3 regions of the Serratia sp. KH_031 genome follow, and region 2 is predicted to be linked to each of the others. Evidence: predicted binding sites of a transcription regulator. Region 2 holds the regulator's gene; each other region holds the start of a gene.
What was found. Region 2 encodes PurR, which represses purine synthesis genes. Its sites were predicted from a motif close to CANGCAAACGTTTGCNTG; they were not measured.

Region 1 (10,257 bases), 1.8 Mb from region 2:
AAATCGTTAATAACGGCCATACCATCCAGGTTAACGTTAGCGAAGGCAATACTTTGGTACTGGATGGCGATACCTACACCATGCAGCAGTTCCATTTCCACTCACCGAGTGAAAATGAGATCAATGGCAAACGCTATCCAATGGAAGTGCACTTCGTTTATAAAGACAAAGACGGCGAACTGGCAGTTATAGCGTTGATGTTTAACGAAGGTAAGGCTAATCCACAGTTGAAACACGCCTGGACGCAAATGCCTACCGCTGCTGATCAATCGGCAAACCTGCTAGCGCCAGTAGATATCAAAGCCCTGTTGCCGAAGAAATTTAACTACTTCCGCTTCAGTGGCTCACTGACTACGCCTCCATGTTCCGAGGGAGTCAGCTGGATGGTGCTAGATGTGCCTGTAACCGCTTCTGCCGAACAAATCAAACAATTCAGCTCTGTGGTACACCACAGCAACAATCGTCCAATACAGCCGCTGAATGGCCGCGTAATCATCGATTAATCGTTTTTACTTGCAGGCCGACGGGCCTGCGAGCACATTCCGAAAAATAATATCCGCACAAATATCAGACGTTTTTATCAAACCACAAACCTTTTATCGGTTTGGAAAAATAGGCAAGCACAGCGATTAGGCAAATCTCAATCGAAACTGACCAGCAAATATGGCCAAGGATTTCACTCCACAATTCATACCCATTGAGGTTCCACAACCATCCTCGCTCACCATTTAGATAGGCGGGATATCTGAACCCCAGCATTGGAATCAAGAAACCATGCATGGCGATCGTAATCAATAAGCCGTAAACCGCGCCGTACCATAACCTGATTTTTGGGTAACATGCTGATACGAATACATAAAAGAAAGCAAATGCAAAACTGAATAACCAGTGATACAACATAACGGCGCCCGGAATGGTAACGCCTTGATAAACGTAGTCCAACGAATGTGAATTGATCCCGAGCCATCCAAGCCATGCGTCAATATTCGCCGCTGGAGGTGATATTTCTCCCGCCACCCGAGGAGGCATGTTGGCTTCAGTACCTGATTTAACCAGAGAGCTCACAAAACCACCAATAATGGTAGTCCATACAATAACTTGACGATTAACCTTATTTCCTAGCATAAACATACCTCCTCCGGTAATTCCGCCGCACAGCCGTTGTGCTCTATTCATTACCTGCACTACTCAATATCAGTCTAGTCACCCTAAGAAGAGTGATCCACATGTAAACTTTGATAAATGAGCACTGTTTTGCTTTAAAATGTAACTTGGATGACGTTCCCGACAGCAGATGTTTTTTTAACCATCACCAACGCATTCCCCTAACAAATACGTAATACTCCTACATAACCTCAACTGAACCGCGCTTAATTGCAGATAAAATGCTGCTCAATTTAGAATATTTTTTTGCATATAAATTAACCACAAAACGTCAAGTTATTGTTAAATAAACATAATATTTTTATGTAACACAACAAAGCGTATTTTCCTTGATCGTCAACGTGAAATTGGTCAAAGTTTGGCCTTTCATCTCATCGCAAAAATGCGTAATATACGCGCCCTTGCGGACACAGTATGGTCACTCTTTGTCTATGCGCATTGGACACCACCAGTTAACAAATTGCTTGATTGCCGCCCCGATGGCTGGCATCACCGATCGCCCATTCAGAACCTTGTGTCATGCAATGGGGGCTGGGATGGCTGTATCTGAAATGCTTTCCTCCAATCCGGAGGTGTGGCGTACAGATAAGTCACGTCTGCGCATGGTCCATAGCGATGAGCCAGGGATTCGTTCCGTGCAAATTGCCGGATGTGATCCTGATGATATGGCCGCCGCCGCACGTATTAACGTGGCGGGTGGTGCGCAAATCATCGATATCAATATGGGTTGTCCAGCCAAAAAGGTGAATCGGAAGTTGGCAGGGTCTGCTTTGTTGCAGCACCCGGATCTGGTCAAACAGATCCTCCTCGCGGTCGTTAACGCGGTGGATGTTCCGGTAACACTGAAAATTCGTACCGGCTGGGCACCAGAACACCGTAACTGTGTAGAGATTGCCCAATTGGCCGAAGACTGTGGTATACAGGCCCTGACGATTCATGGCCGTACCCGTGCTTGCTTGTTTAATGGCGATGCGGAATACGACAGCATTCGGGCAGTTAAGCAGAACGTTTCCATTCCGATTATCGCGAATGGGGATATTACTGACCCGCATAAAGCCAGAGCAGTGCTCGACTACACTGGGGCCGATGCCCTAATGATAGGCCGCGCTGCTCAGGGGAGACCTTGGATCTTCCGGGAAATCCAGCACTATCTGGACACAGGGGAGCTGCTACCACCACTGCCACTCGGCGAGGTGAAGCGCTTGCTGATAGGGCATATTCGGGAATTGCACGGCTTTTATGGCCAAGGCAAGGGATTCCGGATTGCTCGTAAGCACGTATCTTGGTATCTCCAAGAGCATGCCCCAAATGACCAGTTTCGGCGCACATTCAACGCCATAGAGGATGCCAGCGAACAGCTGGAGGCGTTGGAGGCATATTTCGAAAATCTTGCGTAACAAAAAAGAGCTGACAGAACTATGTTCGAACAACGCGTAAATTCTGACGTACTAACCGTTTCAACCGTAAACTCACAGGATCAAGTGACCCAAAAGCCTCTGCGCGACTCGGTTAAACAAGCACTGAAGAACTATTTTGCTCAACTGAATGGTCAAGATGTTAATGATCTGTATGAGCTGGTACTGGCTGAAGTTGAACAGCCACTGTTGGACATGGTGATGCAATACACCCGTGGCAACCAGACCCGCGCAGCCCTGATGATGGGTATCAACCGCGGTACACTGCGTAAGAAATTGAAAAAATACGGCATGAACTGATACTAATCAGTTAACGTATTGATAAAAGGCGCTTTTACCTCATTCGGTAAGCGCCTTTTTCTTTGAGATGATTCAGGGCTCATCTCAGTGCGTAAATGAGAATATTCGCATCCTCCCTCTGATGTTGTGTGGTAGACTGCTCACTCTTAGACCGCCTTCGCTGGCCTACAGCCCTCCCATCGATGCCTGATAGCAGCGCGAATCGCCTTTCGAATGTAAAGTTTTGGTCAATTCACGCATTTGGCTAAACAATAGTTCTGTACAGGTGTCTGAGTTTGAGTACTGCGATCAAAGTTCGACTTTGATACGTACCGATTCTTCAGCCACCTTAATGCAAAGAGTCAATATGAAGTGTTCGCAAAAGTTCCACCGTGGCTTACTACGTCCTCGCTACTGGCTAACTTGGTTTGGCCTAGCGGTGCTATTCCTACTAGTACAACTTCCTTACCCACTATTACATAAGCTCGGCCTATGGATGGGACGCACGTCAATGCGTTTCCTCAAGCGCCGAGTTTCCATTACCCGACGCAATCTGGAGTTGTGCTTCCCTGAGATGGACGCAGAGCAACGTGAACGTCAAGTCGTTGGCAACTTCGAATCTCTCGGCATGGGGCTGCTCGAAACCGGCATGGCGTGGTTCTGGTCAGATAAACGAGTAAAACGCTGGTTTAACGTTTCCGGCATCAATCACCTGAAAAGCGCGCAAAAAGATGGCCGTGGCGTGTTGGTTATCGGCGTGCATTTTATGTCGCTGGAATTAGGCGGCCGAGCGATGGGGTTATGCCAACCGATGATGGCCATGTATCGCCCGCATAACAACAAGGCGATGGAATGGGCACAAACCAAAGGGCGTATGCGTTCCAATAAAGCGATGTTAGATCGCAAAGATCTGCGCGGAATGGTGCAGGCATTGAAACGCGGCGAAGCTGTTTGGTTTGCACCGGATCAAGATTACGGCCCACGCGGTAGCGTCTTCGCTCCGTTGTTTGCCGTCGATCAAGCAGCCACCACCAGCGGTACTTTCATGTTAGCGCGGATGGCGAAACCGGCATTAGTCCCTGTGGTACTGATTCGCCGTGAGAATGGCCGTGGTTACGATTTGCTGATCCAACCGGCGCTGGAAGATTATCCTATCAGCGATGAACTGGCCGCTGCCGCTTACATGAACAAAGTGGTAGAGCAAGAGATTATGCGGGCACCGGAACAATACATGTGGTTGCACCGCCGCTTCAAGACTCGTCCAGCCGGGGCGCCATCGCTGTACTAAGAGTCAAAATTCTTAATGCAAAAAGTCCGGCCTAACCAGAGCCGGACTTTTTGTTTAATCATTGGTGGAAGCATTATTCTATTAATGACATTCCTCTTACAGTAATGTTACCCCTCTCGCTCCACCAGCAACGCTTCTAGCAGATCGAGATCGTGCAGCAGTTTTTGTAGCGTCTCGTTGCTGATCTTCTGCGTGGCGCGCAGGTGATACAGCTCACCGCGCTCCGCACGTAATGCCGTCAGGCGGAAACGGCGTTCCAGATTCTCCAGCTCCAAGGCATTCTCAATATCATCTTTACTGTCGATACGCCGTCGTAGCGTCCCTACCACTCGTGAGCTAATCTCTTTCAGCACTTGCGGATCGATGTTTTCTTCCGTATCAGCAATCAGGCGCTCTTCCATCTTGTTGATACTTTCGATCGCCACCTCCGCTGCCGCTGCCACCGCCATACGCTCTTCGGTTTTACTGGTGCTCTTATCCGTGACCAGCACGCCGCGCAACAATAACGGCAACGCGACCACCCCAACCAACAGCGACAACAAAATCACCCCAGCAGCGATAAACACCAATTGATAACGCGCCGGGAATGCCGCTCCATCGCTCAATAACAACGGGATCGACAACACACCGGCTAAGGTGATTGCCCCACGCACTCCGGCAAAAGACGCCACCCACAGTTCACGCGTGGTATAGCCGCCGAACAGCAACGGGTTCTTTGTCATAAAGCGCAGGCTCATTTTCTTCATCACCCATAGCCAGCTAAAACGCAGGAGCAGCAAGGCAACGTAGATAATGACCACCTCAGAAAACAGATAACGCACCTCGGTAGTGGGATCTAACTCGGCCTGCACCAATGAGGTTTCTAGAATCCCCGGCAATTGTAGGCCCAGCATAATGAACACCATGCCGTTAAACACGAACTCCAACATGGCCCAAACGCTGTTAGCTCGCAGGCGCATGGCTAAAGGTGCATTGCGGATCACACCGGACTGACTGATGGTCATCCCCGCTGCCACCGCTGCTAAAATGCCAGAAACGCCAATGTGTTCAGCAATCAGGTAAGACGCAAACGGCAAAAGCAACAGCAACACAATTTGAGTCGCCGGATCGTCACCGCTCCAACGGCTCATCACGCGCAACGATTTACTGTACGTCCAAGTTACAGCGACACCGGCCAACAAACCGCCGATCGCCACTTTCAGGAACTCCAGCGTCGCACCGCCGACGGTAAAGATCATGGTGCCCATCGCCACCGCGATGGCGAATTTCAACGAGACCAAGCCCGAAGCGTCGTTCATCAACGCTTCCCCTTCCAACACGCCCATAATCGACTTGGGAATACGCCCTTTGCCGACAATGCCGCCCAACGCCACAGCATCGGTCGGTGACAACACCGCCGCCAACGCAAAAGCGGCCACCAGCGGAATGCTCGGTACCATCGCATAGATCAGATAACCAACCCCAACTACGGTGATCAACACCAGCATCAGCGCCAATCCCAAGATCTCGCGCCCATGGTGAAGAAACTCACGCGTTGGGGTTTTCCAACCGTCAGCAAACAGCAGCGGCGGGATAAACAACACCAAAAACAGTTCAGGATCGAAATCGACATGCAGACCAAAATGCGGCCAAGCCAGCAAAGCTCCGATGGCAATTTGCATTAATGGTAGCGGCACTTGGAACGGCAACATACGTGTCACCACACCAGACAAAGAGACCACCAAAATTAAAATGAGGATTGTAAAAAAGATTTCCATGCTTTCCTTAGACTCTAGGGTTAAAGCTCGTCGCCCGAGTATGCCCGATAGTAGATCATTTTTTTTACAACGATTAAAGCTTGTTGTGCCTTTCAAAAAACGACACAGCAATTCGAGAGGGATCTGGGGAGGAAAAGCAAGGCTCGGCGATACCGAGCCTTATAGAGCAAGTCGTTAGATAGCCCAGCCACCCGCATAAAACGCCACTAACGCGATAGCGATCAATACGGTGCCGATATTCAGCTTACGCCATTCACCGGAGAAGATGCGGCCTACGACCAATGAGCTAAAGCCCAGCATGATACCGGTGACGATATTACAGGTCAGCACGATGAATACCGCACATAACAGGCCAGACATCGCATCAACGAAATCGTCGAAATCCAGTTTGGTCACGTTGCTCAGCATCAGTAAGCCCACGTACATCAACGCCGGCGCCGTCGCGTAGATCGGAACCAGATAAGACAACGGCGACAGGAACAGAATCATCAGGAACAAAATACCGACGACGGTCGCGGTCAAACCGGTTTTACCACCGGCAGCCGTACCCGCAGCAGACTCGATGTATACCGCCGCCGGAGCCGCACCCACCAAGCCAGAGAACACGCTGCTCAGGGAGTCAGACGTCAGCGCTTTACCCCCGTTGATGATTTGGCCGTCTTTATCCAGCAAGTTGGCTTGCCCAGCCACCGCGCGGATAGTCCCCGTCGCATCAAACACGGCGGTCATCACCAGCGCCAACACGCTTGGCAGCACCACTGGCTGCAACGCGCCCATAATATCTAGGCTGAAAATCAGCGATTTACCATCGGCATCGGCCAAACTTGGCATCGCGAACAACCCTTGGTATTTCACCGCCGGATCGAAGATCAAACCAATCACCGAGATAGCAATAATCACCAGCAGAATGCCGCCCGGTACGCGCAGTTTCTCCAAGCCGAAAATCACCGCCAGCCCCAGCAACGTCATCACTACCGGGAATGAGGTGAAAGCGCCCAGCGCCACTGGCAAGCCGTCTAATGGATTCTTCACCACCAAACCGACACCGTTAGCGGCAATCAGCAACAGGAACAGACCGATACCAATACCGGTGCCGTGCGCCACGCCCATCGGCAGGTTACGCAAAATCCAAGAACGAATGCCTGTTACCGAGATCACCGTGAACAGGATACCCATCAGGAACACCGCGCCCAAGGCGACCGGAATACTGATATGTTGCCCCAGCACCAAACTGAATGCGGTAAATGCAGTCAGTGAAATAGCACAACCGATCGCCATCGGCAGATTCGCCCACAGCCCCATCAGTAGGGAACCCAAACCAGCAACTAAGCAAGTGGCGACAAAGACTGCCGTCGGAGGGAAACCGGCTTTGCCCAGCATGCTCGGCACCACAATCACCGAATAGACCATCGCCAAGAAGGTAGTTAAACCCGCCACCACTTCTTGTCGCACGCTGCTGCCGCGCGCTGAGATTTTAAAATAGCCATCAAGCCCGCTCGCTGATTTAGCGGCGTTGTTTGCTTGAGAGTTCGACATAGTGCTCTGTCCCCTGTGTTTCAATTTTCCGCCTGTGCGTGGTCATTACGGAATCGTTTCCGTCACGTTCGCTTCCCTATCCTTCCGCTTCGCAACAAATCGTGGGTTACGAAAAAGGCAAACGTTTAACTCTCATCGCGAGGTACGGGTGATTTTATGGTGGTTTATCGTAGGCAAACGATTATCTCGTTATAGATAGGCACTAATCAACTAAAGATAGCGGCAAAGTATGCAAAACATTTGGGCGGTTCAACCGCCCAAAATGACAGAATCATTCCTGATGCGGTTAAGATCCTTGTTTTGATATGGCCTCCATATCCATATACATCAGCTCCCAAGCGTGACCGTCCAAATCCTTAAAACTATGTCCGTACATAAAGCCGTAGTCCTGTGGTTCTTTATAAGTGCTCCCACCGGCAGCTTTAGCCTTCGCCACTAAATCATCCACCGCAGCCCGATTAGGTTGCGACAGGCAAATCAGCACTTCATTGGCTTTTGTCGTGTCGCAAATCTCACTGTTTGGTGAGAAATAGTTAAACTTTTCATGAGTTAGCAACATCGCATAAATGGTTTCACTGATTACCATGCAAGTCGCGGTTTCATCAGTAAATTGTTTGTTAAATGTAAAACCCAGCGCAGTAAAAAACTGAATGGATTTATCAAGATCCGCAACTGGCAGATTAACAAAAATTTGTTGTGTCATGAGTTATCTCCGCTTAAAAAACAATCTATTAAGTTTAGGAAGTGGCACCACCAATGCGTTGCCACACCAACTCACCAATTTGCACTCCATTACCGAATTGCATCGGCGGGGTGCGCAAGATCAGCTTATCATCGAGAAAACTGTAAAAGCGCACTTGTCGGCTTTCAATCCAGTTAGGAAATGAACATCCCTCCACCTGATGGGTTATGCGTTGTTTCTCTTCATCGATATGGTACTGACCAAAATAACAAATCATCCCGATAAAAGCGGAACGGATATCGTCGTTGGTTCCTTGGGAAGGATCTTCAGTGGCAAATTTAGGGCGTGTGGTGCTGTAAAGCTGCGCCGCCATAGTGCCATTCGCTTCGTAGTTGATACGCCCTAGCACTTTCTCACCTAAAGGGTAAGTGACCGAACCATCTTCCCGCTTGAATGAAGAAGAAACCAACGACCAGCTACCGACAAATTTATTCGTTGTCATCACACGCCCTCCATTTAGAAACCCAGATTAAAGGGTAGCGGCGGATCGGAATGGGCGCCAACGGGTCGTATTTTGCCGTCGAATTAACCATCAAATAATTTGATTGAAATACTCAAAACTCTCCGATTTTATCTTCCGATTCGTTGTTGCATTATTCAACACATCGGGAGGCAACAACCTTCCATCTAATAAATACCCTGAGGATTGAATCATGAAAAACATCAAAATTTTTGCTACCGCCGTGCTGTTAACTACCGCTTCTTTCGCCAGCGTTGCCGCTGACCAAATCACTAGCCAGCCGGCAGCCGATGCACAAAAAATTGGTGTCGTTTCTGTCAGCGGTGCAACCAACCTGAGTGCTTTGGAAAATGAACTGGCGAGCAAAGCTGCCGCATCGGGTGCGAACTCTTACCGCATCATCTCTGCGGGTGGCCAAAACAAACTGTACGGCACGGCTGAAATTTTCAACTAATACCTACAATGCCAATATCAGAGTTCCTATGATATTTATCACATCGACACGTTATTATAACGTGTCGTTATTTTTTACATCCATAGACATCGAAGAGAAATCTTGCTGATTAACCATAGCTTCATTATATTGGTTAAACAAAACATCTCTATATTTAATCAATTCAAAGTCGCTGTTAGCACCTAGCTTTTTTTTCGCCGTTTGCTTTTGCCCGCTCACTGTTTTACGGTTACGATTGAGTCGCTCGGCAATATCATTGATACTCATACCGGTAAGGAAATAATAAATCACTTCAACTTCACTCGGCGTCAGTAATTTCGTTACCTGCCAATTGGGAAGATCTCTCACGACAATATTACCGCGTTTACGCTTTGGAGGATTGATCAACGTAGCAGAAACATGTCTCGGTATATAACGTTGGCCATGTGCAAGCAGGCGAATCGCATCAACATACTCCGCTGGGCCATCACGCTTAGAGATATACCCCTTAACACCCATCATCAAAGCAGTACGGATAACGGCAATGCTATCCATTGAAGAAGACAATAAGATCGTTAATTCTGGATATTGCGTTAATAATATCTTAACTAATGACAACCCATCTAATTTATCATCTGGCAATATATAATCCAGCACCAGCACATCGCATTTGTTATTGAGTAACCAATCAAATAATTCGTTACTGTGATTAAAACTTCCAATAACTTCGATATCCTTCTCACTTTCAAACATAATTTTAAAAGAATAGTGAATAATAGGATGATCATCTAGCACTGCTAGTTTAATTGGGTAAGTTGACATCTTGATAATTTCCTAAAACTCCCTCTGTAAAAACAGAGGGTTTATACAAATTATTAACTTCTAGAAGGTGAATTCTGTAGCCAACCCATCAATTGGCCCGCACTCGCATAACCACGAAAAATAGCGCTATAACCATCAAAACGATTAGTCACTTCCGCCACACGGTTATTGTAGTAATCCGACTCGGAACTCAGCACGTCCAACAATGTACGCTTACCGAGGTGATACCACTGATCAAAGAAGTCGAGGCGAATACGATCGGATTCCTTGGTCAAATTACGGTAGAGATCGGCACGTTGCAGCATCGAGCGTGCATCCTGATCGGCAGCACGTACACGCTGTTGCAGATCGTCGCGCTGTT
Region 2 (10,257 bases):
TCAACGGGCACTTAAAACCCATTTCTTCCTGCAAGCGCCGCTGAGCCGCTTCCAAAGTCTCTTCCCCCTCACGCGGATGACCGCAGCAACTATTAGTCCACAGTTCGGCAGAGTGATATTTACCCGAAGCACGTTGCTGTAATAACAAATTGCCTTTGCTATCAAATATAAATATCGAAAACGCCCGATGTAATAATCCTTGCTGGTGAATCGGCATTTTCTTTTCAGAACCGATAAACTTATCATTTTCATCAACAAGAATTAGCATCTCTTCCATATCATGACCTTTTAAATAGAGAATCGTGCGTTATAAAATAAAACAACAATATTACTAAAGTACAAAAAAAAACTTTGTCAAATTAACGAAAGAGAAATTTTACGATTAATAGGATTATCGTTATAAAACAGTAAAATAAAAATCGATTAAATTTAATAAAAACAAAACAATTATCAACAGCTCATTATAATTAGCCTGGTAATTAATATCGCAGTGAAATAAATAAATATTGAGTTAAATACAATTAATTGTGACATTGTCACCAAAGAAACGTCACTATTTTCACTGCGATAGCGCATTGAAATCACTGTGGTGGCAACGTTATACTGCCCCATCTCACTTCATACATGCCGTTCATACGGCCAGCCAATCAGAGGAAATTATGCGCCTACTCCATACCATGCTCCGCGTCGGCGAACTACAACGCTCCATCGAGTTCTATACCAACGTATTAGGCATGCGTTTGTTGCGTACCAGCGAAAACACCGAGTACAAATACTCGCTGGCGTTTGTCGGCTATAGTGATGAAAGTGAAGGTGCAGTGATCGAGCTGACCTACAATTGGGGCGTCGATAGCTACGACATGGGCACTGCGTTTGGACACTTGGCATTGGGTGTTGATGATGTTGCGGCGACCTGCGACAACATCCGCAAAGCCGGCGGCAAAGTCACTCGTGAAGCTGGCCCGGTCAAAGGTGGCACTACGGTGATTGCTTTTGTAGAAGATCCAGACGGTTATAAAATTGAACTGATCGAAAACAAACATGCTGGGCACGGCCTCGGCAACTGAGTTACAGGGCGCATTCTAGCGCCCTGACTTTTATCCACGCTGCAACCTGACAAGAAATTTGTCATAATGACCGGCTGAATTTGATGAAGATAAGAAACTGATGGCCGAAAAAAGTGATCTTAACGCCCTGAGTGGCCGTTTTCGTGGTTTTTACCCGGTAGTGATTGACGTAGAAACCGCCGGTTTCAATGCCAAAACTGATGCACTATTGGAAATCGCCGCTGTTACGTTGAAGATGGATGCTGAAGGTTGGTTACAACAAGATGAAACCCTACATTTTCACGTAGAACCTTTTGAAGGGGCGAATCTACAACCTGAAGCCCTCGCATTCAACGGTATCGACCCGCACAACCCACTGCGTGGCGCGGTCAGTGAATACAACGCACTGCATGAGATTTTCAAAGCCATCCGTAAAGGGATGAAAGAGCAGAACTGCAATCGGGCGATTATCGTGGCGCACAACGCCAATTTTGACCACAGTTTCCTAATGAACGCCGCCGAGCGCGCAGGATTGAAACGCAACCCGTTCCACCCGTTTGCGACTTTTGATACCGCAGCTTTAAGCGGTTTGGTTTTAGGGCAGACGGTGTTAGCCAAAGCTTGTATCGCAGCGGGGATGCAGTTTGACAGTACTCAAGCGCATTCCGCGCTGTACGATACTGAGCAGACCGCCCTACTATTTTGCGAATTGGTTAATCGTTGGAAACGTCTGGGGGGTTGGCCATTGGCGACCCCAGAAGGAAACGTCGAATAAAAAAATCGGGCGGTACCTTTACAGGAACCGCCCGATTCATTATCTAACCGACTCAAATCAAGACTGTTGGTCTTCTTTAGCTGGGTATTTTGCAGCCGTTTCTTTGATCAACTGCTGCAACTCACCACGTTGATACATCTCAATAATAATATCGCAGCCACCGACCAACTCGCCATCAACCCACAGTTGCGGGAAGGTCGGCCAGTTAGCGTATTTCGGCAATTCTGCGCGAATATCCGGGTTTTGCAGAATATCAACATAAGCAAAACGCTCACCACAGGCGCTCAATGCTTGTACCGCTTGAGCAGAGAAACCACAGTTTGGCAGTTTTGGTGAGCCTTTCATGTACAACAGAATCGGGTTGCCAGAAATCTGTTGTTGAATTTTTTCAATCGTCGTCGTCATTTTATTGCTTCCTCAGGCCATATTATGGCTACAACATACATCACGCAGGTATTGTAACGGCTGAAACTGTGATAAGAAAACACCATCTTTTGCAGGGATTTATTCCAGCGACACGTTCAGCTTAAAACATACCTCTACAATAACATTTTTGATCAGATCATTTCACTAACATATTTGGCGATCCCTGTTTCAGCATTAATGTTTTATGATGCTGTTTTTGATGTTTTTTCATACGTCAAATGCCTGATTTTCTATCTAAGAAAATGTTATTAACGTTTTCTCACAAAATGACCTAATATTTTTGTGTTCTGCGCTGTTTAACATCGCGAATTTCGGGAATACTGTGCCTCATTCTTTTTCTGTTCTAAAGCCAAGGTTGGTGACGTCGACATGCGTGTGATTGTGACGCTTTTTGTGCTGTTGTTTACACAGCTGTTTTTTAATCTGGCGCATGCTGCGCCACAGGCTCGTGTTGCTGCAGAACAACGTAAGAGTCATGTCAACGATGTACGTCCGGATGACCGCAAGAAAAAGAAAGTCGTCAAAACTGCCAAAACCACCAAAAAAGCCAAAGCGACCACACCAGAAAAGATCACAAAAACGGCAAAAGTGACGAAGAGTAAGAGCGTAAAAACCGCAAAAACGGTAACCAGTAAAACCAAAACTACCCGCGTTGCTAAAAACCACGTTACGCCACCGAAAAAAGGCTACAAGAAAGGTTATGGCCGTCATCGTGATGCTGGCATGGCAACAGCCAAACTGGCCGGTAATGATAAGCCACTGAAACTTAGCCCTGCGCACAAAAAGCGCTATCAGCGCGCCAAGCAAACCGCAATGGCCAAGTTGATGAACCAAATGGGCAAACCTTATCGTTGGGGCGGCACTTCACCCAATACCGGTTTCGACTGTAGCGGCTTGATTTATTACGCCTATAAAGATCTGGTGAAAATCAAAATGCCACGCACCGCCAATGAGATGTACCATTTACGCGACGCGGCACCGATCAAGAAAAGCGAATTGGAACGTGGCGATCTGGTGTTCTTTCGCATCAACAATCGTGGCACCGCCGATCATGTTGGGGTTTACCTCGGCGACGGCAAATTTATCCAGTCACCACGTACCGGTGAAGATATCCGTATCAGCCAGTTGAATAACGATTATTGGCAAGATCACTATATCGGTGCTCGCCGAGTGATGACGCCGAAAACCATTCGTTGATTCCCGTACAATCCTCCAAGGCTGGACACTCCACCCAGCCTTTTCCCTTTATGTTGTAAACCATTGCCGATGCTTTAACCAATTAGTCTAACCGCCCTTTTTAAACCTTTTTTTCACCCAGAAAGTTGTTAAAATTAATATCCATAAAAATATTATAACAATTCTGTTTTCCTGCCTGTCGCCAACTTGGCGATAAGCCACTGGAACAATAGCGCTGTATATAAATAAAGGAGAAAGCAATGTCGTTTGAATTACCTGCATTACCGTATGCGAAAGACGCTCTCGCACCACACATTTCCGCAGAAACTCTAGAGTATCACTATGGCAAGCACCACAACGCCTACGTGGTGAACCTGAACAATCTGGTGAAAGGTAGCGAGTTCGAAGGCAAATCACTGGAAGAGATCATCAAAACCTCTACCGGTGGTGTGTTCAATAACGCAGCACAAGTTTGGAACCACACGTTCTACTGGCACTGCTTGGCACCAAACGCAGGCGGTGAACCTACTGGCGCAGTCGCAGATGCGATCAACAAATCTTTCGGTTCTTTCGCAGAATTCAAAGAGGCGTTTACCAAATCTGCCATCGGTAACTTCGGTGCGGGCTGGACTTGGTTGGTGAAAAAAGCCGACGGCTCACTGGCGATCGTCAACACCTCTAACGCGGCAACCCCGCTGACGGGTGAAGACAAAGCGCTGTTGACTGTGGATGTGTGGGAACACGCTTACTATATCGACTACCGCAATGCGCGCCCTACCTACCTGGATCACTTCTGGGCATTGGTAAACTGGAAGTTTGTAGCAGAAAATCTGGCGTAAATCGCGGGAAAATGATCGGGCGCAGCCAATTGAGTGCTGCGCCTTTTTATTGCTGGTATGAATTAATGCATCACGGCAGTAAAAGCGAAAGCAATGATCATCGCCAATGCACACACGGTAGTGATCAACGACATTTTCAGATCGGTATCCATTAAAAGCTCCTCATCGAATTAGCGATAAGCTGCGTAGAATCCACAGCATTTATACGTCGAAGTATTTTCCCACAGTTCGCGGGTAAAATCTTGTGATCATTTCTCGACTTATAATATGGATTACCTCTTCCACTTTTGCTCAATTTGCGACAGAATTCGCAGTTCACAACTGCGTACCGGCAAATATGTCCCTCCCAGTCAAGCGATTCGCGACTTCAACACTAAAAACTTAGTTTTCGCTGTTCTGGAGAAGGTTTTACGTAGGCAAACGATTAACAACCAATTTACATGCTGCATGCAAGTAGATTTAGGAGTCACTTTCTACATGGCAACGATCAAAGATGTGGCCAAACGCGCGGGCGTTTCCACCACCACCGTTTCGCACGTTATCAATAAGACCCGTTTCGTCGCCGAAGATACCAAAACTGCCGTTTGGGCCGCGATTAAAGATCTGCACTATTCACCGAGCGCGGTCGCACGTAGCCTGAAGGTTAACCACACTAAATCGATCGGTTTGCTGGCAACCTCCAGCGAAGCTCCTTACTTTGCCGAAGTGATCGAAGCGGTTGAAAATAGCTGCTACAGCAAAGGCTATACGCTGATCCTGTGTAACTCCCACAACAACCTCGACAAACAGCGGGCTTATTTAGCAATGCTGGCACAAAAGCGGGTTGATGGTCTGTTGGTGATGTGTTCGGAATATCCCGATCAACTGCTCGGCATGCTGGAGGATTATCGCAATATCCCAATGGTGGTGATGGACTGGGGCGCGGCGCGCGGCGATTTCACCGATACCATTATTGATAACGCCTTTGCCGGTGGTTACTTGGCCGGTCGTTATTTGATCGAACGTGGTCATCGCGACATTGGCGCAATTCCCGGCCAATTATCCCGTAACACTGGCGGTGGCCGTCATCAGGGCTTTTTAAAGGCGCTGCAAGAAGCCCATATTGAAGTGCGGGACGAATGGATTGTTCAGGGTGACTTCGAACCGGAGTCTGGTTACAAAGCCATGCACCAAATTTTATCGCAAAAACATCGCCCAACCGCGGTATTCTGCGGCGGTGACATTATGGCGATGGGCGCGATTTGTGCCGCCGATGAGTTGGGTTTGCGCGTACCACAAGATATTTCGGTGATCGGGTATGACAACGTGCGCAATGCGCGCTACTTCACCCCAGCGCTGACGACAATTCATCAGCCCAAAGAACGTCTGGGTGAAATGGCCTTTACTATGTTGCTGGATCGCATTATCAGCAAACGTGAAGAATCACAGGTGATCGAAGTCCATCCTAAGTTGGTCGAGCGTCGTTCAGTGACCGACGGCCCATTTATCGATTACCGCCGTTAATTGTTAGGTTGGGGGAGCATCTCCCCCGGCTCCCGTTCATTAAACCACTCCTGATTTAACGTCTCGCTATCTCCCAAATACTCCAACAACCATTCCATCGCCGGTGATTGAGCATTCTGCTGCCAAGTCAGACAGCACAAACTCGGAGGAAAAGGTTGACCCAGTTGCAACGCCACCAGCTCACCACTTTGTACCAACGGCAGAACCAAATGAGCCGGAACCATCCCCACACACAAACCACCACGTAGACAATCTATCGCCGATGACCAATCAGGGACAATCAAACGTCGCTGGTTATCTAACGTCCAAGTCACGCGTTTTGGCAGATTGCGCGACGTGTCTTCCAGTACTAATGCCGGGTAAGGCCGCAATTGGTTGTCATGCAATTCCCCTGCTATCGCGGCCAATGGATGTTGCGGGCTCGCCACACACAACCAATTCATAAATCCCATATCGCGGAAGGCAAAACCGCCACCAACCGGCACGGCTCGGGTCGCGCCAATCGCCATTTCCGCTCGCCCATCGACCAACGCATCCCAAACACCGTTAAACACTTCGGGCTGAATTAACAGCTCCACATCAGGAAACTGGCGATAAAAATCCACTACCAGTTGACGGCTGCGTTGTGGTTTAACGATGATATCTACCGCTATTTTCAATTGACCACGCCAACCGTTCGCCACTTGTTGACACTGTCGACGTGTTTCGAGCATTTTTTTGATAACAGCACGTGATTCCTGGATGAATAGCGCGCCAGCAGGCGTCAATTCAACGTCTCGATGGCGTCGCTCAAACAACGGAACGGCCAACCATTGTTCCAATTGGCGTACCGTATAGCTGACTGCGGAAGGTACACGATGTAATTCCTGCGCAGCGGCACTAAAGCTACCGGTTCGCGCTACGGCATCAACAACATCTAGCGAGTATTCGGACCACATAATATTGCCTTCAATTTTTTTCACAGCACTGTGCGAATATTACCGTTTCACAAGCAAAGATCCAGTCATATACACTGCCGCGTCGCAAACCTGCATCACCATTAATTCTAACGAGAAACAAATGAAGAACTTTGGATTCATGTTTTACCTTGCCGGGCTGAGTATGTTGGGGTACTTAGCCACCGATATGTATTTGCCTGCTTTCGGCGCGATGCAAAAGGAACTGCAAATTTCTGCTGGAGCCATTAGCGCCAGCTTAAGTATCTTCCTAGCAGGTTTTGCTTTCGCACAACTGTTGTGGGGGCCGCTTTCCGATAAATTAGGCCGCAAACCGGTACTGTTAATCGGTTTGTCACTGTTCGCTGTGGGTTGTTTGGGCATGCTGTGGGTACAAACCGCTGTTCAACTGTGGTCACTGCGTTTTGTCCAAGCGATCGGCGTGTGTTCTGCGGCAGTAACTTGGCAGGCGATCGTTGTTGACCGTTACCGCGATGATAAAGCCAGCCGCATGTTCGCAACCATTATGCCGTTGGTTGCGCTTTCACCAGCGTTGGCTCCGCTGGTAGGTGCTTGGTTGTTGAACCACTTTAGCTGGCGCGTCATTTTCGCCGTGTTGCTTGGGATCACCGCTCTGTTAATGGTTCCGACGTTACTGCTAAAAGAAAGCGCTAAAAAGCAGACCGCAGCAGAGAGAAAATCCAACATCAGTTTTATGCAATTGCTGAAGTCTCCAGTCTTTAGTGGCAACGTGATGGTCTTTGCTGCCTGTTCTGCCGGTTTCTTCGCTTGGCTGACGGGTTCACCGTTTATCCTCGGTGAAATGGGTTATAGCCCGAGTGATATCGGTTTGAGCTATGTACCACAAACGCTGGCGTTCCTGTTGGGGGGTTATGGCTGCCGTATGGCATTGAGCCGCATCAACGGTAATGCATTACTGCCATGGCTATTGGTTTCTTACGGTATCAGTATGGTTGCATTATATCTGGTCGCCGTAATGACTGAACCAACCTTGACGACATTGCTGATCCCATTCTGTTTGATGGCTCTGGTCAACGGTGCGAGCTACCCTATTTTGGTGTCCAACGCGTTAATGCCATTCCCAAAAAGTACCGGTAAAGCCGCCGCATTGCAGAACACTTTGCAGTTGGGGCTGTGTTTCGTCGCCAGTATGGTGGTTTCAGCCTTTATCGCCCAACCTTTATTGGCGACGGTAACAGTGATGGTTTCTACCGTTGTTTTAGCCGCGTTGGGTTATGTTATCCAACGGGGAAAAGTGGTTGAGTCAAAAATGGTAACTCAGCAAGAGCATGCTAACTCCGCGTCATAATTACCTGCATTAATAATCACTTAATGTATATGTCTGCCCAGTGCGATTTACGGTTGAGTCAGTACTCCGGCAGGCATATACTCAAAGCTGATCTTTCAAAATAACACTTTTAGAATACTTTTATCACAAGTAGCCACTGTGTACGCTTGCCGTATCACGGTTTATTTAAGAATGCGTTTACCCTGCGTATATTGCTCAGGGAGCATTCTTAACTTTTCCCTCTGTTCATGTCGGATATCGGACGCCACGGGCTCAGTTCTCGTAGGTATACGCATGTGCCCGCAGAAATAGACTAAGCTTTTTCCTGGCGGGTCATAAAGTCGGAAGAAAGGTGGTGGAGAAGCTATGAGTTCATCGTGTATAGAAGACCTGAGCATTCAAGATAACCAATGGTACCCTATTGTTTATGAACTGCTCGGCCAGGCCAATATTGAAATTAACGGCTCACGTCCCTTCGATATTCAGGTCAAAAATCCCAATTTTTTTAAGCGTGTGCTCCAAGAGGGCTCTCTGGGGTTAGGCGAAAGCTATATGGATGGTTGGTGGGAGTGTGAACGGTTGGATATTTTCTTCCAACATGTGGTCGCTGCCGGGTTAGAGAAAAAAATCCCCCACCGCTTTAAAGACATCCTACGCGTTGCCGCTGCACGGTTAACCAATCTGCAATCGAAAAAACGTGCTTGGATCGTCGGTAAAGAGCATTACGATCTGGGAAATGATCTGTTTACCCGAATGCTCGACAGCCACATGCAATATTCCTGCGGCTTTTGGAAAGATGCCACGACGTTGGAGCAAGCGCAGGAAGCCAAACTGCAGATGATCTGCGAGAAGTTGCAGTTAAAACCGGGCATGACGTTGCTAGATATCGGCTGTGGTTGGGGCGGATTATCTGAATATGCAGCCAGAAACTACGGCGTTTCCGTGGTCGGCGTCACCATCTCTGCTGAACAGCAAAAGCTGGCGCAAGCACGGTGTACGGGATTGGACGTCGAGATCTTACTGCAAGATTATCGCGATTTGCACCGTCAGTTTGACCGTATCGTTTCGGTCGGTATGTTTGAACATGTAGGGCCGAAAAATTACCCGACGTATTTCAACGTTGTCGGACGTAATTTAAAACCAGACGGTCTGTTCCTGTTGCATACCATTGGCTCTAATCGGACAGATATGCATGTTGATCCGTGGATCGACAAATATATCTTCCCGAATGGATGTTTACCGTCCGTGCGTCATATTGCCAATGTCAGCGAAGGACATTTTGTGATGGAAGATTGGCACAATTTCGGTGCTGATTACGATCGCACGTTGATGGTTTGGCTCGAACGTTTTAAACAGGCATGGCCACAGCTGGTCGATAATTACTCCGAGCGTTTCGAGCGCATGTTCAGTTATTACCTGAATGCCTGCGCCGGCGCGTTTCGCGCTCGTGATATTCAGCTTTGGCAAGTGTTATTCAGCCCGAAAGGTGTTGAGGGCGGATTACGCACTCCACGCTGAACCAACCATGAAACAATAAACCCCGGTGCAGATTTTCCATATTCCGGGGTTGTTTTTACTGTTGCGATTAATTAGCCGCAATAAACGCGGCTAATTTTATCGTCTTTATCACCCAAGAAGTTCAGGCGTTTTAAATTGAAATCCATTGTCACTGCCGAGTTATACGGAATGGCACGCACCTGACCATCCACTTGAACACCTTGCAAATCAGAAAGTGATTTGCCTACGTAGCTTTGATACTGTGCTGCACCACAAGTGTCATCGGCATCAACAACGGGCTGCGCAGTAGCGGTTTTTTCTGGTGTACTGTTACAAGCTGCCAACGCAAACACACCCGCCAACATCAATGTTTTCCCAAATAACTTCATTATCCTTCCTCCTTATTATTGACCATCAATATGCACTTCATCATGTTTGGCTGCGGCTACCAACGTCGCTTCACGACTAGCAAGTACGCGCTCCACTGTATCCACCACCGCTTGAGTTTGTGGATCGATTTCAATATTCACTTTATCACCCAGTCGTTTTTTCCCCAGAGTGGTTCGAGCCAATGTTTCCGGGATTAAATGCACGCAGAATTTCTTACCGACCACTTCACCAATGGTCAAACTGATACCGTCAATACCAATGAAACCTTTATGTAACACATACTTCATTAATTCAGCATCGGCTATCTTGAACCAAATTTGGCGATTATGTTCCGATGTATAAATTTTGCTGATTTCTGCGG
Region 3 (10,257 bases), 510 kb from region 2:
CGATGCCCTGCTTCACATCCGCCGGGATCTTCAACGATTGCGCCAAGGCGTCGAGATAGCCACGCTCCATGAAGTGATCGACGTCGATCACCATGCAGCTCAGGTAATAGACTTCCAGCGCTTCTTCTTCGTTTTTCACGCTTTTGGCTATCAGGTCTGGGTTCAGCGGCTGATCGATGGCTTCTTGCACCCAAACCTGTGCTTCCTCACCGACCTGTAGTTGTTCCAGGCTATGATCGATAGCACGCTTTTCATCAGCATCAATATGGCCATCGCTCTTGGCAGCGAAGACTAGTGCCTGCACCAGTCGTTTGGCGCGCAAATCCACGGCGGTATTCTGCACGCCGAACTGCGGTTCATCTTGATGTGCATCTTTGACTTGCTGCTTATATTTGTTCCACAACACCGCGCCGATAGCTGCACTGCCACCAATAATCAACGCATTGGTTCCATATTTAGTCACCATTTTGCGCGACGATTTATTCACCAACAGCGCCCCTACCAAACCGCCTAATGCGGTCGGAGCCAACAATTTCCCCAGTCCTTCGGTGCTACTTCCCCCGCCTTTTTGCCCCAGCAGAGATTGAATTTGCTGCATCCAGTTATTTTTCATCATTTGCCCCTTTCAATGCAGAATCGCAGCGCTCAACCGTGAACGCCAGTCAGCTTTCAAGAATAAGGGTTCTTTTGTCAATTAATGTATGGAGAGGAAAAATTGTGTGGGATGTTGTGAGGGCGATAGGGCAAAAAGCCCAGCATCGCTGGGCTATTCGAGAATTTATTGTGGGCCGTTGTAGGTAATTTCACCTTTCTGACAATCCAGGGTCACGTCATAGGTTTTCTGCGCTTTGCTACCGCGTACTGTTAGCGGCACCTGCCAAACGTCGTCTTTACCCGTGATGGCTGTTGGGCTCACCCAAGCAATGGTGTCACTACCGAGCACTTTTTTGTCAGCTTCCCAACGTGGGATACGATTTTGCAGGAAGTCACGCTTTACCTGTGCTCCAACGTCATCCGATTTCATGCCCAAGCATTTCGTTATTGTCGCAGTACGCGGCTGCTGTTCCTGCGCAAGTGCGTTGTTTGCCAAACCCATCATTGCCAACAAGGCCAAAGCCAATCCTGTCTTTTTCATATTTCCTCCGAGTTATTATTCTTTCTACCCAAGGAGATATAGTCAGGGATCACAGTTTAGTAAAGGTAATGACAAACAGTTGATCCAGCCCTGGGTAGATTTCCTTAATCACCTTCTTCAAGTCTTCGAGCGACATGTTTTCTTGCTTGGCATGCTGGCCGGTCAAATCATCCAGACGTACCTGTTCCACTGACGACACTTTAATATCACAGAAGTGCTGACCGTCTTCGTTACGGCTAACATGTAATACCTCACCGGGCTTAAAGTGAGATTCACTGAAATCCCGGATAGTAATCGTCTTGCGTCCAGCCAAGATGTCTTTTTCGAAGCGGCTGAAGAAGGTTATTTCACGGAGCATTTTAGATCCTTTTTAATCACAATACTGCAACATAACGTATTATGCAGCTTGCTTTTCTGATGCAGATCCCTCTTTTACGTTAGCATCGGATTTTTCTACTTTGAGCTTGGCTGGTTTTTTCACCGAATCTTGCGGCGCGTTACCACGTAGGATTTGTGATAAGGCCTCTTTGTTTTCCGCCAGGAAGAACCCCAACCGTTCGCGTTGTTCTTCGTCCAACTCTAGCGGAGCCTGCTGTAACCACTCGCCTAAGCTATCGGCCATATCCAGCATTTTGTCGTAGGCATCGGCTTCTTTCTTATTTGCGAAAGTCATTTTTTCCTCACCGTTTCTTACCACCACATATTTTATTTCAACAGCCATGTGTGCATTCCTCAAAGATTGAAATACTGTATTTTCATACAGTATAAATAATTCAATAGGCGGGAGCAAGGCGCTCCCGGATTATTATTTCAACAACCGCACTTTGCAGTTTTTGCCTTTGATTTTGCCCTGTTGAAGCTGTTGCAACGCTTTGCGTGCGCTGGCTTTGCCGATCGCCACATAAGCATGCACTGGGAACATATCGATCTTACCCACTTCGGCAGCAGTCAGCCCTGCATCCCCAGTCAATGCGCCAAGAATATCACCAGGGCGAATTTTGGCTTTGCGTCCGCCGTCGATGCACAACGTGGTCATTTCTGCCGCCAGTGGTGTGTTCGGCGCACCGCTCAGTTCAGAAACCTGCGCCCAGTTAATAGTCATCTGCAAATCATCTTCAATGGCATGAACACGCGCCATTTCTTGTGGTGTGCATAGGCTAATTGCCAAACCGCTCAACCCTGCGCGCCCCGTACGGCCAATGCGGTGCACATGTACTTCAGGATCAAACGCCAGTTCGTAGTTCACCACCAGCTCCAGATCTTTGATATCCAAGCCACGCGCAGCGACATCGGTCGCGACCAACACGCGGCAACTGCGGTTAGCAAAACGGACCAATACCTGATCGCGATCACGCTGTTCAAGATCGCCATGCAACGCCAACACGCTGATGTCACGGGCTTCTAATGCTTCAAATACCGTTTGGCAATCGCGTTTGGTATTACAAAACACCACGCAGGAAGATGGCTGATAATGACGGAGTACCGCGACCAATAGCGCAGGACGTTGATCGCGAGTCGTTTCATAGAAGCGCTGTTCGATGGTGGTTTGTTCTTCGTCACCATCCAGTTCTACATTTAGCGGCTCACGCTGCACACGTGCGCTGATTCGTTCAATGCCTTGCGGATAAGTGGCAGAAAACAACAAAGTTTGGCGCTGCGGTGGTGTGTAGCTGATCACATCATCAATATCGTCGGCAAACCCCATATCCAACATGCGGTCGGCTTCATCCAGTACCAGCACTTTCATTTCATCCAGCACCAGCGTTTTTTTGCGCAGATGCTCCTGCACACGCCCCGGCGTACCGACGACGATATGCGGTGCATGAACCAGTGAATCCAACTGCGGCCCGACTGGCTGACCACCGCACAGGGTCAAAATTTTGATGTTCTGGGTGAAACGTGCCAAACGGCGTAACTCTTTACTGACCTGATCGGCCAGCTCGCGGGTTGGACACAGGATCAGCGCCTGAGTCGCCACTTGCGCCACATTGATTTTATCCAGCAGGCCAATACCAAATGCCGCCGTTTTACCACTACCGGTTTTGGCTTTGGCACGAACGTCCCGCCCTTGCAAAATGGCAGGCAGCGCTGCGGCCTGTACCGGTGTCATTTCGGCATACCCCAGTTCGTTGAGGTTAGCCAACTGTTCGGCGGGTAGCGGCAAGGAAGAAAAGGAAACTGTGCTCACGGCAATAACTCTTTATGGCAGATGGAAAGGCGGCGCGCCCACAGGTTGGCACCGAATCAGGCGGTGATAATAACAGAGATAGCAGGGATTCCAGATTTCAGGCGTAAAAAAACCCGCAAAACGCGGGTTCTGGTCGTGAATTAGATAACAACAACATTGGCGCTCACTCAACGCTGATGGCAATTTTGTCGTATGGAAAACAGTTTGGCTGCCTACGCAAACGATTTCGTATATACTGCGCGCCATCTTTATCAGACCGCATTAATCCTCAAATCAGGTACGAAATCATGCTAACCATTGGAACCGCCCTACGCCCTTCGGCTACCCGCGTTATGTTGTTGGGTTCAGGTGAACTGGGTAAAGAAGTCGCCATCGAATGTCAGCGTTTGGGATTGGAAGTGATTGCTGTCGATCGCTATGCCGATGCCCCAGCGATGCATGTTGCCCATCGTAGCCATGTGATCAACATGCTAGATGGTGCCGCATTGAAGGCGTTAATCGAACAGGAGCGTCCTGATTATATCGTGCCGGAAATTGAAGCCATCGCCACCTCGATGTTGGTTGAGCTGGAGCAAAATGGTCATCGCGTGGTGCCTTGTGCTGAAGCCACTCGTCTTACCATGAACCGTGAAGGTATTCGCCGCTTGGCTGCCGAAACGCTCAAACTGCCCACTTCAAGCTACCGTTTTGCCGATAGCGAAAACGCTTTTCAGCAGGCGGTCATAGATATTGGTTATCCATGCATTATCAAGCCGGTGATGAGTTCTTCTGGTAAAGGGCAAAGCCTGATCCGCAATGAACAACAACTGCAGACAGCGTGGGATTACGCTCAACAAGGCGGCCGTGCGGGTGGCGGACGTGTGATCGTCGAAGGCTTGGTCAAGTTTGATTTCGAGATAACGTTGTTGACCATCAACGCCTGTGATGGCATTCACTTCTGCGCACCGATTGGGCATCGTCAGGAAGACGGTGATTATCGCGAATCCTGGCAACCCCAACAAATGTCGGCGCTGGCGTTAGAGCGTGCACAGGACATCGCGGCAACAGTGGTGAACGCTCTGGGCGGTTATGGTTTGTTTGGCGTCGAACTGTTTGTCTGTGGTGATGAAGTGATTTTCAGCGAAGTTTCACCACGTCCACACGATACCGGTATGGTGACACTCATTTCGCAAGATCTGTCCGAGTTTGCGCTGCACGTCCGCGCCTTCCTCGGCTTACCGATAGGTAAAATTCGCCTGTTTGCTCCGTCTGCTTCGGCGGTGATTTTACCGCAACTAAACAGTGCGGATGTGCGTTTCAGCGGCTTGGAATCTGCGTTGCAAGGTTTCAATCAAGTGCGTTTGTTCGGCAAGCCGGAAATAAACGGTACACGTCGTTTGGGCGTGGCGCTCGCCACTGCAGAGACCACAGAACACGCGGTAGAGTTGGCGAAACAAGCGGCAGCGGCTATTCAGGTTCAGGGGTAAGAGACAAGAAAGGCACGCTTCACGGCGTGCCTCCACTCAGTACTCAATAATTTTCGTCTTCTTCTTCGTCATCTTCCGGTTGCTCAACCGGTTCTTGTTCTTCGTCGTCGTCTTCATCAAACATCACCGCGACCTGATCGCCCTGATGCTTTTCGCGGATTTCTTGTGCCACGAGCGCAATGGCTTCGCCACTGCTCATGCCCTGTTCCATGAGTTGATGAATACGATCGGCAGCTTCCTGCTGCTCCTGATGACTCAATGATGGCATTCCTGCAAGCATGTTAATCTCTCCAACAAAATGGAGGGGGATTATACGCGCTAAGTAGACATATCCCTACGTTTGTTATTGCGCCGCTGGCTGTGAATATTATTGCGCCGCGGGCTGTGAACAATCGCCAACGCCGTGCCATTTTCTCAAGCGGCTTAACCACAGTATCACATGCCAGTCCTGCTGGAGACCGCGTGCATTGCTTAACATCATTTTATCGATGCCACGCTGATAGAATTCGTCGGTAATTTGTTGCTGCGCCGCCAGTTCCGGTTCACGACGAATGCTGTGGCAAATCCCCAACGCTTCGCGGGTAATCTGCCAATGGAATGCAGGTACGATTTTGATTTTGTTGTGGTAACGCTGATTCATGCTCACCAACATTTCCACAATTTTCATGTAGTGACGCTGGTATTCCACATTCGCCTTACCGATGCGTTTACGGTTGCTGATCGATTGATCGTGAACCCGTTGGTGATACAAAGATTGGCTAATATATTTGACTCGCTCTGCGTTGAACATGACTTCCGTGGTCCACGGAATATCTTGATGATGTAAGCCCGGTTCGAAATAGAGTTGATATTGTTTAATAAAATCCAACCGATAAATGGCCAACCACACCACATGAATAAACTTGCGTGATTTTAATCCACGTTCTAGCCAATCAGCTCCGGTTATCACATCAGTGCTTTTTAAGCGATCCTTAGGAAAAATTTCACTCAACGTATTACTGCGGGTAAAATAACGTTCACCGTTACATTGAGTGACATCAAGCTGATATTTTTCCGCCTGTTCAAGCAAAGTAGAATACATTTCAGGCATCAGTAAGTCATCGGCGTCTGGAAAAGCAACATATTTCCCTTTTGCTACCGCCAGCCCCGCATTACGTGCATTAGAAACACCAGAATTAACCTGATCAATAACATGGATATGTGAATATTGAGCGGCGTAACGATGCGCAATATCACCAGAGCCATCGGTAGAACCATCGTTAACAATGATCACTTCCAATCGCTGCTCACGTTGTGCCAGCAAGGACTCAAGGAACGGAATAAACAGTTCCCCTACATTATGCAGCGGGACAATAACACTCAACATTAACGACATAAGCAACACTCTTACAAACAGGTGAATTTATAGAATTTTATCAATACGTTTTGCTGTCCAAAGATGCTATTAAGTAAAGGGTTAAAACAGCGGAAAGAGAAAAAATAATTTCATCAAGAAACTAACCGTAATAGTTTATATTTTTTGAATACAGTTATTGCTTTCTTCGTTTATTTCTTAGTGTAGGAATAATTATTTTAAACAGAACAGAGTATAGTTTAATACGCAAAAAATGCTTCTACCGAAAAATTATTTAACGCTAGTTTAAGCAGTGTGCACCTGTTGTACGTTGCTCTTTCGAAGCAAGCGGTGCGCCAACCGGGGGATTGTGGCACAATAGCGGGCAGAAATTGCCCTCGTCAGCCAGGTTTATTGATGCCCATGAGTGGAACTGCCCCAAATCTTAAATCACTGCCCTACCACCGCGATGCCCTATTGAAGTTGTTCACGCCACTCGCGCAACAACCTTGGGCGATGCTGCTGCATTCTGGCTTTGCCGAACATTCTCACAATCGTTTTGACATTCTGGTTGCCGATCCTTGTGCAACGCTCACGACGCGTGGGCAAAACACGGAAATCTACCAACAAAACACAACGGTTAACTCGCAAGACGATCCGTTCCAACTGTTACAACAACAGTTGCAAAGCCTTGGCTTGCGGCCAACGAGCAATCCACAATTGCCATTCCAAGGCGGTGCATTGGGTCTGTTCGGCTATGACTTAGGGCGTAGAGTAGAAACGTTACCGCAAGTGGCTAAGAGAGATATCGCCCTGCCCGATATGGCGATAGGGATCTACGATTGGGCGCTGATTGCCGATCACCATCAACAGCGGCTGACTTTATTAAGCCATGCGGATGTTGAACAACGCTGGCAATGGTTGAATCAGCAGCAGGCGAAACCGCAATCAGCCTTCGCATTGACCAGTCACTGGCAAGCGAATATGAACCGCGAGCAATATGGTGAAAAATTCCGCCGAATTCAAGACTATCTGCGCAGCGGTGATTGCTATCAGATCAACTTGGCGCAACGCTTCTCCGCCCATTATCAAGGGGACGAATGGCAAGCCTTTTGCCAATTAAGCGCCAGCAATCGCGCTCCGTTCTCTGCTTTTCTGCGCCTGCCGGAAAATGCCGTTCTTAGCGTATCGCCGGAACGCTTCCTGTGGTTGGAAAATCAACAGATTCAGACCCGCCCGATTAAAGGCACCTTGCCGCGTTTGCCTGATCCGCTTGCCGATGCCCAGCAGGCGGAACGTTTGGCTAATTCGCCAAAGGATCGAGCGGAAAATCTGATGATTGTTGATCTGCTACGTAATGACATCGGCCGCGTGGCCGAGCCGGGTAGCGTACGCGTTCCTGAATTGTTCGTGGTTGAGCCTTTCCCGGCGGTGCATCATTTAGTCAGCACCATTACCGCCACGCTACCAAACGAAACGCCAGCAACCAAGTTACTACGCGCCTGTTTCCCCGGAGGTTCGATTACCGGCGCCCCCAAAGTTCGGGCAATGGAGATCATCGAAGAGCTGGAGCCCCAACGACGTAACGCCTACTGCGGCAGCATTGGCTATATCAGCGTCTGTGGCACCATGGACACCAATATCACCATCCGTACTTTGATCACCGAGAATGGCAAGATTTACTGCTCCGCTGGCGGTGGGATCGTTGCCGATAGTCAGGAATCCGCGGAATATCAGGAAACCTTCGATAAAGTCGGCCGCATCTTGCCACAACTGGGGGAGTTTAGCGTTTCGTGAACCCATCGCTCTATCCGTCTACGCTGGACGAATTTATCAATCGTTTCCAGTTACAGTTACCGCAGGCGGTACAGATCTCACGCCAAGTACGCCCTGCTGCGGTATTAATCCCGATCGTCTGTCGCCCGGAGCCAACGCTGCTGTTAACTCGTCGTGCCGATTCACTGCGCAAGCACGCAGGTCAGGTGGCATTCCCTGGCGGTAAAGCCGATGCGCAAGACCGTTCGCCCATTGCCACCGCGTTGCGCGAAGCACAAGAAGAAGTGGCGATCCCTCAGCAATTGGTCAAGGTTCTCGGCCAGATGGCGCCACTCGACAGCAGTACCGGTTTTCAAGTCACACCGGTGGTCGGTCTCATTCCACCCGATATATTATTCCGTGCCAATGAGGGCGAAGTGGCCGAACTGTTCGAGATGCCACTGCACGAAGCGCTCACCTTGTCGCGCTATCATCCGCTGGATGTCCATCGTGCTGGTCACGCCCATCGCATTTATCTTTCTTGGTACCAAAGCCAGTTTATCTGGGGGCTGACGGCAGCCATCATCCGGCGTTTAGCGCAACAGGTCAGCCTCTAAGCCATGATAGAAGTCACAACCTAGCGGTGCTTTTCGTGCTTTTGTCAGGGAAAGCGATCGCCATCACTCCAAACGATTGCGTTTTAAACTACCTTTCACAGCATCAATCTTTTAAAAAAACTGTAAACTCACTCTCAAACATTACGAAATACCTGTAAAATAATATCATCCGGGATAAACCACTAAAATCATAAGGGGAATATCCCGGCTACCTGTACGGTCTGAAACCCGTGCAGCCATAATCTATATCTCTTTAAGGAGTTTTAGCGTGATTAGCGTTTTCGACATGTTTAAGATCGGCATCGGCCCGTCCAGCTCTCATACGGTTGGACCGATGAAAGCCGGCAAACAGTTTGTCGACGATCTGGTAACTCAAGGCCTGATGCCTTCTATCACGCGTGTGTCTGTAGATGTTTACGGCTCACTTTCATTGACCGGCAAAGGTCACCATACCGATATCGCTATCATCCTCGGCCTGGCAGGTAACATGCCGGACACCGTGGATATTGACGCGATCCCGGGCTTTATTCGCGATGTAGAGCAACGTCAACGCCTGATGTTGGCTAACGGCCAGCAAGAAGTCGATTTCCCGCGCGACGGCGGCATGATTTTCCGCAGCGACAACCTGCCGCTGCATGAAAATGGAATGCAAGTCCATGCCTTCGCTGGCGACAAAGAAGTGTATACCAAGACTTATTACTCCATCGGCGGCGGTTTTATCGTTGATGAAGAGAATTTCGGTAAAGACGTATCTTCTGAAGTGACGGTGCCTTACCCGTTCCACTCTGCCCGTGAAATGCTGGATCACTGCCGTGACACCGGTCTTTCTCTGTCTGGCATGGTGATGCAGAACGAACTGGCGCTGCACAGCAAGCAAGACATCGAAACTTACTTCGGCAATATCTGGCAAACCATGCGCGCCTGTATCGATCGCGGTTTGAATACCGAAGGCGTGTTGCCCGGCCCATTACGCGTTCCACGCCGAGCCTCGGCATTACGTCGTCTGTTAGTTTCTTCCGACAATTTGTCTAGCGATCCGATGAATGTGATCGATTGGGTGAACATGTTCGCTCTGGCGGTTAACGAAGAAAACGCCGCGGGTGGCCGAGTAGTCACCGCACCAACCAACGGGGCTTGTGGTATCGTGCCTGCGGTGCTGGCGTACTACGATCACTTTATCGAATCCGTCAGCCCAGAGACCTATATTCGTTACTTTATGGCCTCTGGCGCTATTGGTACGCTGTATAAAATGAACGCCTCTATTTCTGGTGCCGAAGTCGGTTGTCAGGGCGAAGTGGGTGTAGCCTGTTCCATGGCCGCGGCTGGTTTGGCAGAATTGCTCGGCGGTAGCCCTGAGCAAGTTTGTGTGGCGGCAGAAATCGGTATGGAACACAACCTGGGGCTGACCTGTGACCCGGTTGCCGGTCAGGTACAGGTTCCTTGCATCGAACGTAACGCCATTGCCTCGGTTAAAGCGATCAACTCCGCGCGCATGGCATTGCGCCGTACCAGTGAGCCGCGGGTTTCACTGGATAAGGTGATCGAAACCATGTACGAAACCGGTAAAGACATGAACGCCAAATACCGCGAAACTTCACGCGGTGGCTTGGCTATCAAGGTTCAGTGCGATTAATCTCTCCATCCCGCCTTAACCGGCGGGATTTTTTTATTATCATCATCAATGTATAGGCTATGTTGTTACAACGTCACCAATCTCCTTTTCTTGGCAATCCAATGGTTAACCGGCAAATTACCTCTCTGTT

Region 1: a site for PurR is predicted at 7,554-7,571, ahead of AC3ISQ_RS02125 (NCS2 family permease). Genes of this name have one in related genera too.
Region 3: a site for PurR is predicted at 3,537-3,554, ahead of purT (formate-dependent phosphoribosylglycinamide formyltransferase). Genes of this name have one in related genera too.

What each region holds. Positions count from the first base shown of each region.
Region 1 covers NZ_CM174496.1:480,086-490,342, reverse strand. Annotated here, with positions in the region: gene AC3ISQ_RS02155 (carbonic anhydrase) at 1-503, shown strand, start outside; gene AC3ISQ_RS02150 (DUF1440 domain-containing protein) at 568-1,125, opposite strand; gene dusB (tRNA dihydrouridine synthase DusB) at 1,596-2,561, shown strand; gene fis (DNA-binding transcriptional regulator Fis) at 2,583-2,879, shown strand; gene lpxP (kdo(2)-lipid IV(A) palmitoleoyltransferase) at 3,226-4,146, shown strand; gene AC3ISQ_RS02130 (Na+/H+ antiporter) at 4,254-5,903, opposite strand; gene AC3ISQ_RS02125 (NCS2 family permease) at 6,078-7,439, opposite strand; gene AC3ISQ_RS02120 (VOC family protein) at 7,726-8,142, opposite strand; gene AC3ISQ_RS02115 (lipocalin-like domain-containing protein) at 8,177-8,623, opposite strand; gene bhsA (multiple stress resistance protein BhsA) at 8,835-9,095, shown strand; gene AC3ISQ_RS02105 (response regulator) at 9,150-9,896, opposite strand; gene AC3ISQ_RS02100 (TolC family protein) at 9,950-10,257, opposite strand, start outside.
Region 2 covers NZ_CM174496.1:2,283,681-2,293,937, reverse strand. Annotated here, with positions in the region: gene idi (isopentenyl-diphosphate Delta-isomerase) at 1-277, opposite strand, end outside; gene gloA (lactoylglutathione lyase) at 660-1,067, shown strand; gene rnt (ribonuclease T) at 1,168-1,821, shown strand; gene AC3ISQ_RS10290 (Grx4 family monothiol glutaredoxin) at 1,879-2,226, opposite strand; gene AC3ISQ_RS10285 (C40 family peptidase) at 2,617-3,444, shown strand; gene sodB (superoxide dismutase [Fe]) at 3,684-4,262, shown strand; gene cydH (cytochrome bd-I oxidase subunit CydH) at 4,325-4,414, opposite strand; gene purR (HTH-type transcriptional repressor PurR) at 4,740-5,765, shown strand; gene punR (DNA-binding transcriptional activator PunR) at 5,762-6,703, opposite strand; gene punC (purine nucleoside transporter PunC) at 6,825-8,030, shown strand; gene cfa (cyclopropane fatty acyl phospholipid synthase) at 8,376-9,527, shown strand; gene AC3ISQ_RS10250 (I78 family peptidase inhibitor) at 9,599-9,895, opposite strand; gene AC3ISQ_RS10245 (riboflavin synthase subunit alpha) at 9,911-10,257, opposite strand, start outside.
Region 3 covers NZ_CM174496.1:2,788,825-2,799,081, forward strand. Annotated here, with positions in the region: gene AC3ISQ_RS12580 (tellurite resistance TerB family protein) at 1-613, opposite strand, end outside; gene yebF (protein YebF) at 779-1,135, opposite strand; gene yqfB (N(4)-acetylcytidine aminohydrolase) at 1,185-1,493, opposite strand; gene AC3ISQ_RS12595 (YebG family protein) at 1,533-1,856, opposite strand; gene dbpA (ATP-dependent RNA helicase DbpA) at 1,941-3,323, opposite strand; gene purT (formate-dependent phosphoribosylglycinamide formyltransferase) at 3,611-4,789, shown strand; gene AC3ISQ_RS12610 (YoaH family protein) at 4,833-5,069, opposite strand; gene AC3ISQ_RS12615 (glycosyltransferase) at 5,157-6,164, opposite strand; gene pabB (aminodeoxychorismate synthase component 1) at 6,546-7,919, shown strand; gene AC3ISQ_RS12625 (CoA pyrophosphatase) at 7,916-8,494, shown strand; gene sdaA (L-serine ammonia-lyase) at 8,763-10,127, shown strand.